DNA from 2 places in the Actimicrobium antarcticum genome. Region 2 is predicted to be linked to the other one. Evidence: predicted binding sites of a transcription regulator. Region 2 holds the regulator's gene; the other holds the start of a gene.
What was found. Region 2 encodes FNR, which switches genes on or off when oxygen is low (the NO sensors DNR and NnrR bind a similar motif). Its sites were predicted from a motif close to TTGATNNNNATCAA; they were not measured.
Positions count from the first base shown of each region.

Region 1: the regulator FNR is predicted to act here: its motif matches at 4,846-4,859, upstream of ABD720_RS00605 (cbb3-type cytochrome c oxidase subunit I).

Region 1 covers NZ_BAAAZE010000001.1:128,610-135,769, forward strand. The annotation lists gene ABD720_RS00570 (hypothetical protein) at 1-221, opposite strand, end outside; gene ABD720_RS00575 (ArnT family glycosyltransferase) at 343-1,968, shown strand; gene ABD720_RS00580 (hypothetical protein) at 1,976-2,185, opposite strand; gene trxC (thioredoxin TrxC) at 2,184-2,618, shown strand; gene ABD720_RS00590 (TlpA family protein disulfide reductase) at 2,651-3,469, opposite strand; gene ABD720_RS00595 (SAM-dependent methyltransferase) at 3,463-4,116, opposite strand; gene ABD720_RS00600 (PaaI family thioesterase) at 4,113-4,586, opposite strand; gene ABD720_RS00605 (cbb3-type cytochrome c oxidase subunit I) at 5,019-6,671, shown strand; gene ABD720_RS00610 (cbb3-type cytochrome c oxidase subunit II) at 6,668-7,160, shown strand, end outside.
Region 2 covers NZ_BAAAZE010000005.1:108,258-115,417, forward strand. The annotation lists gene ccoO (cytochrome-c oxidase, cbb3-type subunit II) at 1-591, shown strand, start outside; gene ABD720_RS03375 (cbb3-type cytochrome oxidase subunit 3) at 594-797, shown strand; gene ccoP (cytochrome-c oxidase, cbb3-type subunit III) at 790-1,725, shown strand; gene ccoG (cytochrome c oxidase accessory protein CcoG) at 1,834-3,321, shown strand; gene ABD720_RS03390 (FixH family protein) at 3,387-3,926, shown strand; gene ABD720_RS03395 (hypothetical protein) at 3,940-4,179, shown strand; gene fnr (fumarate/nitrate reduction transcriptional regulator Fnr) at 4,280-5,044, opposite strand; gene ycaO (30S ribosomal protein S12 methylthiotransferase accessory factor YcaO) at 5,187-6,908, opposite strand; gene ABD720_RS03410 (response regulator) at 7,091-7,160, opposite strand, start outside.

The DNA.
Region 1 (7,160 bases), on a different contig from region 2:
CGGGATGCGCTGATATTGGCACCCGCGACGCAATGCATCGGCTTTCTGGCAGCTAGCGGATTGATGCCGATCAGATAAATCAACTTGCTCAATAACGAGTAGCCACAGCAACGGAAATTTCGGTTAAAGTTCTGCCGGCTTGCAGTAAAGCAAATACTTTGATCAACAACCTTCACCCACTCAAACGGCCCAAAGCGCACCCGCTGCGCTAAACATTCCATGTCGATCCGCCTGCCAATCCAGCCCGCACCACGGTCCTTTGCTCCCCTGGACGCACGGAACACGACAGCCTCATCACGAGCGCTTGTTCGTATTGGCGAATTCACGCCGTATCTTGTGTTGATGGCTGTCTTTGTCTTTTTCGGTCTGACCGGGCACGACCCCTGGAAGGCTGACGAGGCCTATGTGTTTGGCGTAATCCACAGCATGCTCGACAGCGGAAACTGGCTGGTGCCGACCATCGCCGGAGAACCCTTCATGGAAAAACCGCCACTCTACTATTGGGTAGCCGGCGGCTTCGTGCATGTGCTGGGCGGCTGGATGGACGAGCCCGATGCAGCACGCATGGCATCCGGATTTTTCATGGCGATCACCTGCTGGGCAGTTGGAAGCGCAGCGCACAACTGGTGGGGCAGGGGCACAGGTCGCTACGCACCGTTGCTACTGCTTGGTTGTCTCGGTGTGCTGACGCAAACCCACATGATGATGCCGGATGTACCGTTGCTGACCGGATTCGCGTTATCGGCCTGGGGCTTCTCGATCATGCTGTCAAGGTCGGTCATCGGAGGCTTGTTGCTCGGAGTCGGTGCTGGTGTCAGCTTTCTTTCCAAGGGCATTCTCGGGCCCGCAGTCATCGGCATCACGGCATTGTTGTTGCCGATCTGTTTTTCTGAATGGCGCACCCGATCATTTTTTCGTGGACTGGCAATCTCGCTGGCGGCCGCGTTACCGTTTGTCCTGATCTGGCCGCTTGCCCTGTACGCCCGATCGCCATCCTTGTTCATGACCTGGTTCTGGGATAACAACTTCGGCCGGTTTTTTGGATTTTCAGCGGTGCACAGCGGAACCGAGCATGTCGACGGATTCTGGCTGCAGACCTTGCCCTGGTTTACGTTTCCGGTATTCCCGCTGGCGCTGCTGGCCGTATGGCACAACCGTCGGGTCCTGTTGACCCATCCTGGCATGCAATATGGCGTGATTGCGGCGACCGTGATTTCGCTGGTGCTGGCGACGTCCGAGTCGGTCCGCGCCATTTATGCCTTGCCGCTGCTGGTACCTTTGGCCATCCTTGCCACGCCATCGGTGTATCTCATCAACCGCTTGCCGGACTTGCTGTGGGCACGCGGCAGCCAGATCCTGTTCGCGTCGCTGGCCGGACTGATCTGGCTAGGCTGGCTGATCATGATGTCGACGCAGGCAGTGCCGCAATGGCCGCGGTTGTTGCGGGTGTTGCCTGCTGACTTTGCACCGGAATTTGATGCACCCACATTCGGGCTGGCCATCACGCTGACGATCGCGGCAGGGTTCGCGCTGCGGATTTTTGCAAAACTGCCGGCGCGCGGCCTGACTTCATGGTTGACGGGGCTGACGCTGTCCTGGGCGTTGCTATCGACCTTGTGGATGCCATGGCTGGACTATGGCAAGAGTTATCGAACAGTGTTTTCCGAGATCACGTGGCCCACCGACACCAACTGCATCGCCAGCATCGGGCTAGGCGAGAGTGAACGTGCCATGCTGGATTACATCGCCAATCGCACCACCGTCCGGCGTGAAATCCAGCCTGTAGCAAGCTGCAACACGCTGCTGCTGCAGGGTTACACGCCGACCGGAAACGGTGCCGTCGACCAGTCGGCCTGGGAGCCGGTCTGGGAAGGCTCCCGTCCCGGCGACAGCTGGCAACGGTTCTGGTTGTTCCGCGCACGCAGTCCGGTGGCGATGCTGCCCGGCCAGGTTGTCCAAGTAAATTAACGGACTGTCAGTATTGCAGGTCGACGTCGTGCCGTGATTTGCCCACGGTGCAGTGCAATGTTGCACGAGCCAATGCGACGCAGTAGCTGGTAGCGTTCGGCAAGAACATCTTTTCCTGCTTCACTGGAGCCGTCATGTCATCCTGGCCCCGCGATGGGATGAAGCCGTTATCATCAACGGCCGTGTAATCCAGCACTCCCATCGAAAGGAATTCCATGTCCGATCCTCTGCACATCGTTTGCCCCCATTGCGACGCGGTCAACCGCGTGCCTTCGCAGCGCCTGGCGACCCAGCCCATCTGCGGAAAATGCCAGCAACTGCTGTTCGTCGGGCAGCCACTGGAGCTCGATAGCGCGCGCTTCAACAAGCATATTGTCAACAGCCAGATTCCGGTACTGGTCGATTTCTGGGCACCCTGGTGTGGTCCTTGTCGCTCGATGGCACCGGCGTATGCGCAAGCCGCACTGCGACTTGAGCCGGCGTTCCGGGTCGCCAAACTCGATACCGAACAGGCGCAGGAGCTGGCGACCCGTTATGCCATACGCAGCATTCCGACGCTGGCGCTGTTCAAGGATGGCCGGGAAGTGGCGCGCCAGGCTGGTGCGATGGATGCGGCCGGCATCGTGGCGTGGGCGCAGGCGCATGCCTGAATAAAAAGCCGGCGTCCTGGGGCGCATGCCGCTCAAAAATCCTTGTCATGCAAGCGCTGCAGTTTGCTCGACAGCGACGCCGCTGACAGGGCGCCCAGATGGGTATCGACGAGACGTCCGCTGGCATCGTAAAACAGCGTGGTCGGCAACGCCGACGAACCGATCGCCTTGCCCAGCAACGTGCCGCCATCGAGCACGACATTGGCCAGCACGAAGGATTCCGCTGCCAGGTAATTGGCGGCCACCGCAGCACTTTCGCCCTGGTTGACGAAGACAAACGTCACGCCGGCATCGCGCTGCTGGGCCGCCGACAGCACCGGCATTTCACGCCGGCATGGCGGACACCAGCTGGCCCACAAATTGACCACCATCGGCTTGCCAGCGGACAGCCGGGCCAGCGTGGTGGCGGTGCCGCCTAGTGTGGTCAGTGGCACGGTGGGCAGCGGCGCCTGGCTGGTCATGCCTAACATGCCCGGCGCACCGGACATGCTCCAGGCCAACACGCCAGCCAGCATTCCGAGTGCCAGCGGTCGGCGCAAAAGTGGCACGCGCCAGCTGCGCCACAGAACGACCAACACAGCGACACCGACGCCGGTCCAGCGCTCGAATCCGCCATCGCGAATATCCAGGATCGACCACGGCGCTTGCCGGTACTGGTCGAACCAGATCAGCACGAACACCAGTCGTGCCGCCAGCAGCGCGACCAGCAACATTCCGCTCAGCGTATCGACGATGCCGACGCGCTCGGTACGCCCGACCAGATGACCGACGCCGGCAGCGACCAGCAGCGACAGTCCCAGCAAGAGATGGCTGACCTGTATCGTCAGCGGGCCGATGCTGACGTTTAGCACGGGATGGTCAGCGGTTTCCTGGCGATCATTCCGATCAGCGCGGAGGGGCCGTGGTGGGCTGCGCCTTCGACCAACTCGGCGTCATAGTCGACCAGCTCCTCGATCGTCCAGCCGGTGAATGCGGCTTGCAGCAGCGCCGGCGTGTACAGGTTTTCGAGTGCCGACGGGCCGCCGGTACGATACTCGAGCTGCTTCGGCGTATAGCCCTGCAACAGGATGCGGCCGCCCGGACGGGTCAGTTGCTGCATCGCTGCAAACTGGCGCGCGCGCATCTCGGCACCCGTAAACTGGATAAAGATACCGATGACCCAGTCGAAAGTGCCATGCAGGCTGGCCGGTGGCCAGTCGGGCGCGAGCATGTCGCCCACGATCAAATTGAGTGCAACCTGATTGCGTGCCGCCAGTTGCGCTGCCTTCCCGACCGCAATCGGCGCAATATCGAGCGCGGTCACAGTCAGCCCGCGCTGCGCCAGCCAGACCGAGTTACGGCCCTCGCCATCGGCCACCAGCAGGGCGCTGCTGTCTGCATCGAACAGCGCGGCCCGCTCCGCCAGGAAACGATTCGGTTCGGTGCCGAACAGATAGCTTGCTCCGGCATCGCGGTAGCGCTCGTTCCACGGGTTGCCCGGCGTGTTGGGCGTGCTCATGCCGGCATCGCGATCCCGAAGCTGTCGGGCATCTGCACGGCCACGACTTCGCCGCGCGCCGTGATGACGCCATCAGCCGTCACGGTGGTGGTGACGATGACTTTGCGGCCCTTGATTTCCTTGACGGTGCCGCGTATTTCCAGCAGTGCCGCCAGCGGAGTCGGCTTCAGATAATCGACCCGCAACGAACCGGTGACAAAGCGAAACGGCGGCAAGGTGTCCATGGCACGGTCTTCGCTGCGATACATGGCAGCGGCGGCCGTGCCGGTGCTGTGGCAATCGATCAGCGAGGCAATCAAGCCACCGTAGGTAAAGCCGGGCATCGCCATATGGAACGGCAGCGGCTGGAAATGGGTGACCGTCTCGTCGCCATCCCAGAATGTCTTGATCTGATGACCATCGCTATTGAGGCGGCCACAACCGAAGCAGTGGGCGACGTTTTCTGGATAGTATTCCTGGAAGGCATTCATGCGGTCTCCGAAACAGTGTGTGGTGGATGCAGTCGCTGGCCGGCAAGGCTGGCATTGCCTAGGGATTTTTGCATGGCGGTCGCGCTGGATTGCATGTTGCGCGTCACCATAACACGGGTGGGGGCGCCCGCCGGACAAGCCAGTTTTTGTTTTTTATGGCACTGAGACACGGTCCTTTCACGCAGCCCATGCTAACTAATAACTGGATGCTTATTCCGCTGAGTGACTAGCGCTAGCGTCGCTCACAAAGATTATCGGTTGGACTAACATCAACGGTCGGAATCGCCTATGATCCCCATTGGATTTTGCCGTAGAAAATAAGTACCAGTATCCAGCCAGTGGAACCAAACAAGCCTGTCGATTGCATGCCGATGGGCGCGATTGTCCACTAGCCAAACTTCAACAAAGCAACTCGAACCGGAAAAGATGACCATGGATTTCACCGTCAGCGTTCTGCTGGGCACCTTCCTGCTGTCGATCGCAGCACTCTTCATATTTATCTGGTCGATGTCGAAAGGCTTGTTCGGCGACGGTGTTGCCGCCGCGACCGAAATTTTTGGCAAGAACGAACTTGGCACGGTGGAAGATCCGGCCGCCACCAGGACCCAGATGGGCGGCTTGCAACAAGCCATGGGCAATGTCGCCGAGCGCATGACCGAGGAGGAGGAAGAGTCCCGCGCCCGTGCCGACAAGTCGACCTCGCTGGTGGTGGGCGTCTGCCTGACACTGGCCGTGGTCTGGCTGGTGCTGGCATCCCTTGCCGGCCTGATTTCCTCGATCAAATTACATGCGCCGGACTGGCTGGTGCAGTACGAATGGCTGACCTTCGGACGCATCCGGCCGATCCATTTGAACCTGGTGGCGTATGGCTGGTGTTCACTGGCCGGTGTGGGCGTCGCGATCTGGCTGATTCCGCGCTTGCTCAAGACCGAACTGGTCGGCGCCAAGTACGCCCTGATCGGTGGCGCGTTATGGAGCATTGGCGTATTTGCCGGTACGGTGGCGATTGGCATGGGGTATTCCGATGGACTCGAATGGCTGGAATATCCGTGGAAGATCGATATCCTGTTGGTGGTTGGCGGAGCGCTGGTCGGTTTCCCGTTATGGCTGACCCTGCTGCAACGCAAGGTCGAACATCTGTATGTTTCGGTCTGGTACATCGGCGCCGGCTTGCTGTGGTTCCCGATCCTGTTCCTGATTGCTAACTGGCCGGGCCTGCATTTTGGCGTGCAGCAAGCGACCATGAACTGGTGGTTCGGGCACAACGTGCTGGGACTGTGGTTCACGCCGATTGGTCTGGCGGCATCGTATTACTTCATCCCGAAAGTTCTCGGCAAGCCGATTCATTCGTACAACCTGTCGCTGCTGGGTTTCTGGTCGCTGGCGTTTTTCTACAGCCAGGTCGGCGGACACCATCTGATCGGTGGGCCGATACCGTCGTGGCTGGTCACGATTTCGATCGTGCAAAGCATGATGATGGCGATCCCGGTGTTCGCGGTGGCGGTCAATCAGCACATGACGGTGCTGGGTAATTTCAGGGCACTGGCGTATTCGCCAACGCTGCGCTTCATCGTGCTGGGCGCGATGATGTACACCGCCGCATCGATCCAGGGTTCGCTGGAAGCGCTGCGTGCGGTCAACACCGTGACCCACTTCACGCATTACACGATTGCCCATGCTCACCTCGGGCTGTACGGATTTTTCTCGATGGTCATGTTTGGCTCGATCTATTTCATCATGCCGCGCGTGATGAACTGGGAATGGCCGTATCCGAAACTGATCTCGCTGCATTTCTGGCTGGTGCTGATCGGTTTTGCGATCTACTTCATCTGGCTCTCCATCGGTGGCTGGTTGCAGGGACTGGCCATGCTGGACGAGAACACGACCTTCATGCAATCGGTCGCCATCACGTTACCGTATCTGGAAGCACGTTCGATCGGTGGCGGACTGATGACGCTGGGGCATCTGGTGTTTGCGGCCCACTTCTTTGCGATGGGCTGGAAGTTCGGTCCGAAGCGCCTTGGTGCTGCATTGCTGAGTAATTCGCTGTTGTCACGTCTGACCGGCAAAGGAGTCACAGCATGAGCGCCGGAAAAAGTTTCTGGGAAATGGACGAGCTGCGCCTGATCGTGGGCGCGATGGTGATCCTTGGTGGTGCTACCGGCATCCTGGTGGTGCTGCCCTACCTGCTGCTGGAAAATGTCAAACCGCCAGCCGGTCTCAAACCGTATACCGACCAGCAATGGCTGGGTCGTCAGACCTACATCGCCAACGGATGCGTGTATTGCCATTCGCAGCAACCACGCGATATCAAGCAGGCGCCGGACGCCAAGCGCGGCTGGGGCAGGGCGTCGGTGGCGGGCGATTACGCCTACGACACACCGCATCTGCTGGGCACCATGCGTACCGGCCCGGACCTGCTCAATATCGGCGCACGCCAGCCCAGCAAGGACTGGCATCTCGGTCATCTGTACCAGCCACGCGCCTACACACCGGGCTCGATCATGCCGTCATATCCGTTTCTGTTCGAGGTCCGTCAGGGTGCGGCAAAGGCGGGAGAAACCGTGGTGAATC
Region 2 (7,160 bases):
GAAAGAAATCCCTGGTTGCTGATCGCACTGGTGCTGGTCGTCATCAGCATCGGCGGGCTGGTCGAAATCGTGCCGCTGTTTTTTCAGAAGTCGACCACCGAGCCGATTACCGGGCTCAAACCGTACTCGGCATTGCGGCTGGTCGGTCGCGACATTTATGTGCGCGAAGGCTGCTACAACTGCCACTCGCAAATGATCCGGCCGTTGCGTGCCGAAACCGAACGCTATGGCCATTATTCGGTGGCCGGCGAATTCGTCTACGACCGTCCGTTCCAGTGGGGTTCGAAGCGGACCGGTCCCGACCTGGCCCGGGTCGGTGCACGCTACAGCGATGCCTGGCACAGCACCCATCTGAATAATCCGCGTGATCTGGTGCCGGAATCGAACATGCCGGGTTATCCATGGCTGGCGACCACCGCGCTGGTGCCGGACGAGGTGATGCCGAAGATGCGTGCACTGCAGCGCCTCGGTACGCCGTACTCGGACCAGGAAGTCAAAGACGCACCCGCCACCCTGGCCGGCAAGACCGAACAGGATGCACTGATCGCCTACCTGCAAGGGTTGGGCATCTTGATCAAGACAAGGAACTGATCATGGCAATCGCCTACATTTTTACGGACGCCAGCAGCGTCATGACGGTGGTCAGCCTGGCCACCTTTGTCGGCATCCTCTGGTGGACCTTTGGCCTCAAGCGCAGTGCGGACTTCGATACAGCGGCAAACCTGCCGTTTGCGGACGACGGCGATGGCGACGACGACCGCATTGCGGTACCGAATTCGGAGAAAAAGCATGGCTGACTTTACTAGCGGTTTCTGGAATATTTTCATCACCGTCCTGACTTTGCTGGGCGTCTTCGGATGCGCCTTGCTGCTGTGGGCGCAGTCGCAGCACAAGGTCGTTGTCAAGCCGGGTTCGGACGGCTCGGTGGAAACCACCGGCCACGTCTGGGATGAAGACCTGACCGAATTGAATACGCCGATGCCGCGCTGGTGGATGTGGCTGTTCTATATCACCATCGTGTTTGGCCTGGTCTACCTGTACCTGTATCCGGGACTGGGTACCTACGCCGGCAAGCTCGGCTGGACCTCGACCGGCCAGTACACCGAAGAACTCAAGCAGGCCGACGCTGAATACGGCCCGCTGTTTGCCGGCTATCTGAAGCAGGACCTGAAAGTGGTCGCCGCCGACCCGCAAGCCCACGCCATCGGCGAGCGCCTGTTCCTGACGTATTGCTCGCAATGCCATGGCTCGGCCGCACGCGGCAGCAAGGGTTTTCCGAATCTGACCGACAAGGATTGGCTGTACGGTGGCGATCCGGAAACCATCAAGACCACGCTGCTGCACGGTCGCAATGGCCAGATGCCACCGATGGGCGCGGCACTCGGTACCGACCAGGATGTCGAGAATGTCGCGCAGTACGTATTGAGTCTGTCGGGTGCGAACTCTGACCCGATCAAGCGCGTACTCGGCAAGCCGAAGTTCATGGTCTGCGCAGCCTGTCATGGTGCCGATGCCAAAGGCAATCCGGCTCTCGGTGCTCCGAACCTGACCGACAAGATCTGGCTCTACGGCGGCAGTGCCGACACCATCATGGAAACCATCCGCAAGGGTCGCAACAACGTGATGCCGGCCTTCAAGGACTTCCTTGGCGAAGCCAAAGTGCATGTGCTGGCGGCGTATATCTGGAGTTTGTCGAACGACCCTGCGGTGCAAGCCGCGAAATAAAACGCTGCGCGGCCACGCCGGAAACCGGTGTGGTCGCGCAAGTCGGCGGATGTGCGCGCGGTGGCATGCCGGGCACATCCGGATTTTTTCAGGACAAAGTTGGCGCTTATGAGTAACCCCGAAGTTGCAGTCATCAAAATGTACGCAGCGCGCGAGGAAATTTATCCGCGTGAAGTGAAGGGGCGCTATGCCACCTTGCGCTGGCTGTGCGTGTGGCTGACGCAACTGGTGTTTTACGGATTGCCCTGGTTGCAGTGGAACGGACGGCAGGCCTTGCTGTTCGATCTGGGTGCACGGAAGTTCTACATTTTTGGCATTGTCCTATGGCCGCAGGATTTTATTTATCTGGCGGTATTACTGATTATTTCTGCTTACGCGCTGTTCCTGGTAACCGCGGTGGCAGGTCGGGTCTGGTGCGGTTTCGCCTGTCCGCAAACGGTCTACACCGAAATTTTCATGTGGATCGAACGCAAGATCGAAGGCACTCGCAGCGCCCGCATGCGGCTCGACAAGCAACCGTGGGGGATCGACAAGCTCTGGCGCAAAACGGCCAAGCACCTGGCCTGGGGCACCGTCGCGCTGTGGACCGGGTTGACCTTTGTCGGTTACTTCACGCCGATTCATACGCTCATCGGTGAAGTCAGCAGCCTTGGACTGGGTCCGTGGGAATGGTTCTGGATTCTGTTCTATGCGCTGGCTACCTATGGCAATGCCGGCTGGATGCGCGAGCAGGTCTGCAAGTACATGTGTCCGTATGCACGCTTCCAGAGTTCGATGTTCGACAAGGACACGCTGATCGTGACGTATGACACCGAGCGCGGCGAACCACGTGGTCCGCTGGGCAAGAAGGGTGCTGCTGCGAAGGTGGTGGCAACTGCAACCGCAACCGCCACTGCTGCTGCAACGGCTGCCGTTGTTGCAGCCAATGCCAGCGTCACCACCAAGACCACCGGCGACTGCATCGATTGCTCGATGTGCGTGCAGGTCTGCCCGACCGGAATCGATATTCGCGACGGCTTGCAGTATGAATGCATCGGTTGCGCCGCCTGCATCGACGCCTGCAATTCGGTGATGGCAAAGATCGACCTGCCGGCCGGCCTGATCCGCTATTCGACCGATCACGCAATCGCCAGCCGCTGGTCGATCGGGCAAATGCGGGCGCGCGTGCTGCGACCCCGGGTGCTGATCTACACCGGTATCCTGTTGCTCATCGTGACGGCGTTCGTGGTTTCGCTGGCCCTGCGTACGCCGCTCAAGATGGATGTGATCCGTGACCGTGGCGCGATGGGCCAGGAGGTCGAAGACGGCATGATCGAAAATGTCTATCGCCTGCAAATCATGAACACCCAGGAAGAAAGCCATCACTACAAGATTTCGGTGTCGGGCATCGACAGCATTGCGCTGGTATCACCGGACACCCTGGTGATGGAAGGAACCGGCGCACGCGCTGTGCCGGTCCGGGTGCGCGTCGATCATGGCGAGGGCAAGCACGGCTCGAACAAGATCAAGTTCACTCTGAAAGCAACGGATGGTGCAGATATTGAAGTCACCGAAAAAGCGGTGTTCTTTGTACCGCACGAAGACGATCGGGATTAAACGTTGGAAAGTAACAGGCCGAAATGTATGCAGCCTGGCATCTCGAACACTTACTGGAGTACGCAATGCAATCACACGCAATCAAGTCGGCACCGTCCCGCGACACCACACCCTGGTACACCCACCGCTGGCCCTGGCTGCTGATGCTGGGGCCGTTCCTGGTGATCATCGCCGGCTCGGTCACGATCTGGCTGGCGGTGACACGCCAGGATGCGCTGGTGGTCGATGACTACTACAACCAGGGCAAGGCGATCAATCAGGACCTGCGTCGTGACCGTATCGCGACGTCGCTCGGCCTGTCCTTCAACGGCCGTTACGACGTCGCCAGCGGCCAGCTCACCGGCAAGGTGGTCGGCCTCAGCGGGCCAGTGACAGGCAACGTCCGCGTGCGCCTGAATCATCCGACGCTACCGGAAAAAGATATCCACCTGGTCGCGCCGCTGGACGCGCGCGGGCAGTTCAGTATCGCGCTACCGATGCTGGATCGGGCGGTCTGGCAAGTGCTGATCGAAAGCGAGCAGCGCAACTGGCGCCTGAACGGCGAATGGAAATGGCCCGAGCAGCTGGCTGTCAGCATCAAAGCCGATGTGCCTGCGGCGGATTGAGAAAGAAGAGACCATGTTGCGACTTTTGATGACCATACTATGGCCCGCTTTTCTGGCAGCGATTGCGGCGACGGGGCTGTTTTTTTCGCTGTTCGATCCGGTCGAGTTACTGCGGCTGACACTCGACACCGACCTGCCGGTGACCGCCTGCTACACCATCGGGTTCTTCTTTTTCTGGTTGTTCTGTTCGCTCGCCAGCATGCTGACGTATTACCTGTCGCATGTGCCGAATGACCGGACGTCGCCGTTTTGAGTGGATGGTGTGACATAGCCAGCCGAGGGCGGTGCCGTCGAATCCGCCAGACCGGCCTGGCATGAAAGTCAACTGCGCCGCCTACGCAAAGGCAGCCAATTTACATCGGCGTGCAATTCTCTGTACCCGCCGCCAGCGCCTTGAGTATGGTCGAATCGAGCAAGCGCACCTCGCGCTTGTCGACTTCCATCCAGCCCTGCTTTTTGAAACGCGACAGCAGCCTGCTGATGCTTTCGATCGTCAGTCCCAGATAGTTGCCGATGTCTTCGCGTGACATGCGCAACTGGAAGCTGGTCGGCGAATAACCACGCGCCGCATAGCGCGACGACAGGTTCACCAGGAACGCCGCAAAACGCTGCTCTGCACGCATGTTCCCGAGCAGGAGCATGACGTTTTGCTCGCGCATGATTTCCTGGCTCATGATGCGGTGGAAGTGATGCAGCAGCCGCGGAATTTCGCCGAATAATTCTTCCAGTCGGCTAAACGGAATCTCGCAGACTTCACTGTCTTCGAGTGCGACGGCATCGCAGTGGTGGCGGTCAGCGCTGATGGCGTCCATGCCCAGCAACTCGCCCGCCATCTGGAAACCGGTGATGTGCGTTTCACCACCGGCATTGATCTGGAATGTCTTGAAATGGCCGAAGCGGATCGCGTACAGGTTGCGGAACGGATCATCCATCTTGTAAAGGCGCTCGTCGCGCAAGATGCGCCGGCGGCGCCCGATGATCTGGTCGAGACGGTTGATGTCACCTTCGTCGAGACCCATCGGCAGGCAGAGCTGGTGCATGCTGCAGTTGGCACAACTGGCTTTGAGTGCGCTGATGGTTTGCGCAGGCGTGGCGATGTAGGTAAGTGGTTGGGGCATGTGGTTGTGTGTACCACAGAAGTGTTCGGTCGCACGGATTTATCCTGCAGCTTCCTGCGGCATTGCTGCGCCATGGGATCACGCTGCGGCAGCGATACTCGCACGCACGGGCCCTTCATCGGGACCATGCGTGCCTGCTCAGTTAAACCGCACCGGCAAACAACTTGTCATACGCCGCCAACAGCGTCTGGTGCATCGCACTGCCTTCCATGTCCGCTCCCAGCGTCACCAATCCGAAGAAGCGTTCGCTGCGATCCAGCAATGCCTCGGCCTGACGGACCGTGTCTGCGCCATACAGCAGCACCAGCGCGCGGCGGTAGTCGCCGACCTGTTCGAGGTTCATCAGGCTTTCGATGCAGCGATACACCAGCCGGCGCGCCGGGTTCATTTGCTTGTACTGATGAATCCAGTCGCAGCCTTCGCGGGTGGCTTCTTCGTCACCGATGGCCAGTGCCAGCAGGGTTTTCAGTTCGCCGATGCGCAGTTCTTTCCAGGTCGTGCCGACCGGGATGGCCAGGCCGAGGATTTCCCACAGTGGCCGTTCGTCGTTGAGGTTCGAGGTTTGCAGGTATTCCAGCAGCTCGGTGCATTCTTCCTCGTCGAGTGCATCGAGGCGTACCAGTGCCGGCCGGATGTCGTTGCCGACGCTATTGTTCTCCCATTCCAGATCCTCGACCGGATAGATTTCGGACATGCCCGGCACCAGGATGCGGCAGCTGTACGCGCCTTGTTCGCTGAAGTCGGCAACGTACATGTCCTTGCCCTCGGCATGCACGGCGTCGCATAGCCAGTTGTAGTCTTCTTCGGTGGTGTTGCTGAAGTTCCAGTCGGCGAACGGGAAGTCGGGCGTGTCGCCGAGAAAATTCCAGCTGACCACGCCGCTCGAATCGACGAAGTGGATTTCGAGGTTGGCCACTGCGGTGATTTCATCCATATCGAAGCCGGGTTCCGGAAAACCTTCGAGCGATTCCAGTGCGCGTCCTTGCAGCAGTTCGGTCAGTGCCCGTTCCAGCGCGATCTCGAAACGCGGATGCGCACCAAAGCTGGCGAACAAGCCCTGATCGCCGGGATGCAGTAACGTCACGCACATGACCGGATAGCGACCACCGAGCGAGGCGTCGCGCACCAGGATGCCGAAGCCGGCCTCGCGCAAGCCCTTGATGCCGGCAGCGATGCCGGGGTAGCGGGCGATGACCTCGTCGGGCACTTCCGGCAGGCACAGGCCTTCGCTGATGATGCGGTATTTGATGTGGCGTTCAAAGATTTCGGACAGTGCCTGGCTGCGCGCTTCCATCATCGTGTTACCAGCGGCCATGCCGTTGCTGACGTACAGGTTGCCGATGATATTGACCGGAATCCAGGTCGGCGCACCGTCGCGCAAACGGGTGTAGGGCAGGGCACAAATGCCGCGTGCGACATTGCCCGAGTTCAGGTCGACCAGCACCTGGCTGTCGATCTCGCTGTCGGGGTTGTAGAACGCCTGCAGCTCGACATTGAGCAGTTCGGCAGGCCAGCGACCGTCGGTGGTCGGGGCGAACCAGCGCTCTTGCGGATAGTGCACGAAAGGCCGGTTGGCACGGGTCGCGCCGAGGTAAAAATGGGTCCAGAAATAATGCGTGCCGAGCCGCTCGAAAAACTCGCCCAGCGCACTGGCGCGGGCCGCCAGTTCGGTCGCACCTTTGCCATTCGAAAACAGCATCGGGCATGCGTGGTCTTTCATGTGCACTGACCAGATCGCTTCGACCGGATTGAGCCAGGACGATTCATCCAGATGGAAGCCGCGCTCGGCCAGTTTCTTTTGCATCGTGCGGATGGTGGACTCAAGCGAGGCGTCTTTTCCGGGGATGAAGCTTTCTGTGTGCATGGGGAGATTGTCGGTGAGGGAAGTGGCGGCGCCCGCAGGGCAGTGATGCAGCGTGTCGGCGTCGGGGATGGGAGGATTTTACAGACAAGCGAAAGCCCCGGCCATTGGTCATTTGGCAGAACGGGTTGTCGCAGGGTTTTTTACATCAACGTTTTTAACATGTCGACGTTTAGGACTGTGGATTATTCCCGGGCAAGGCGCATGCGCTCGGTGACATCCATGCCGATACCGCGATAGCCGATGAAGCGGCAC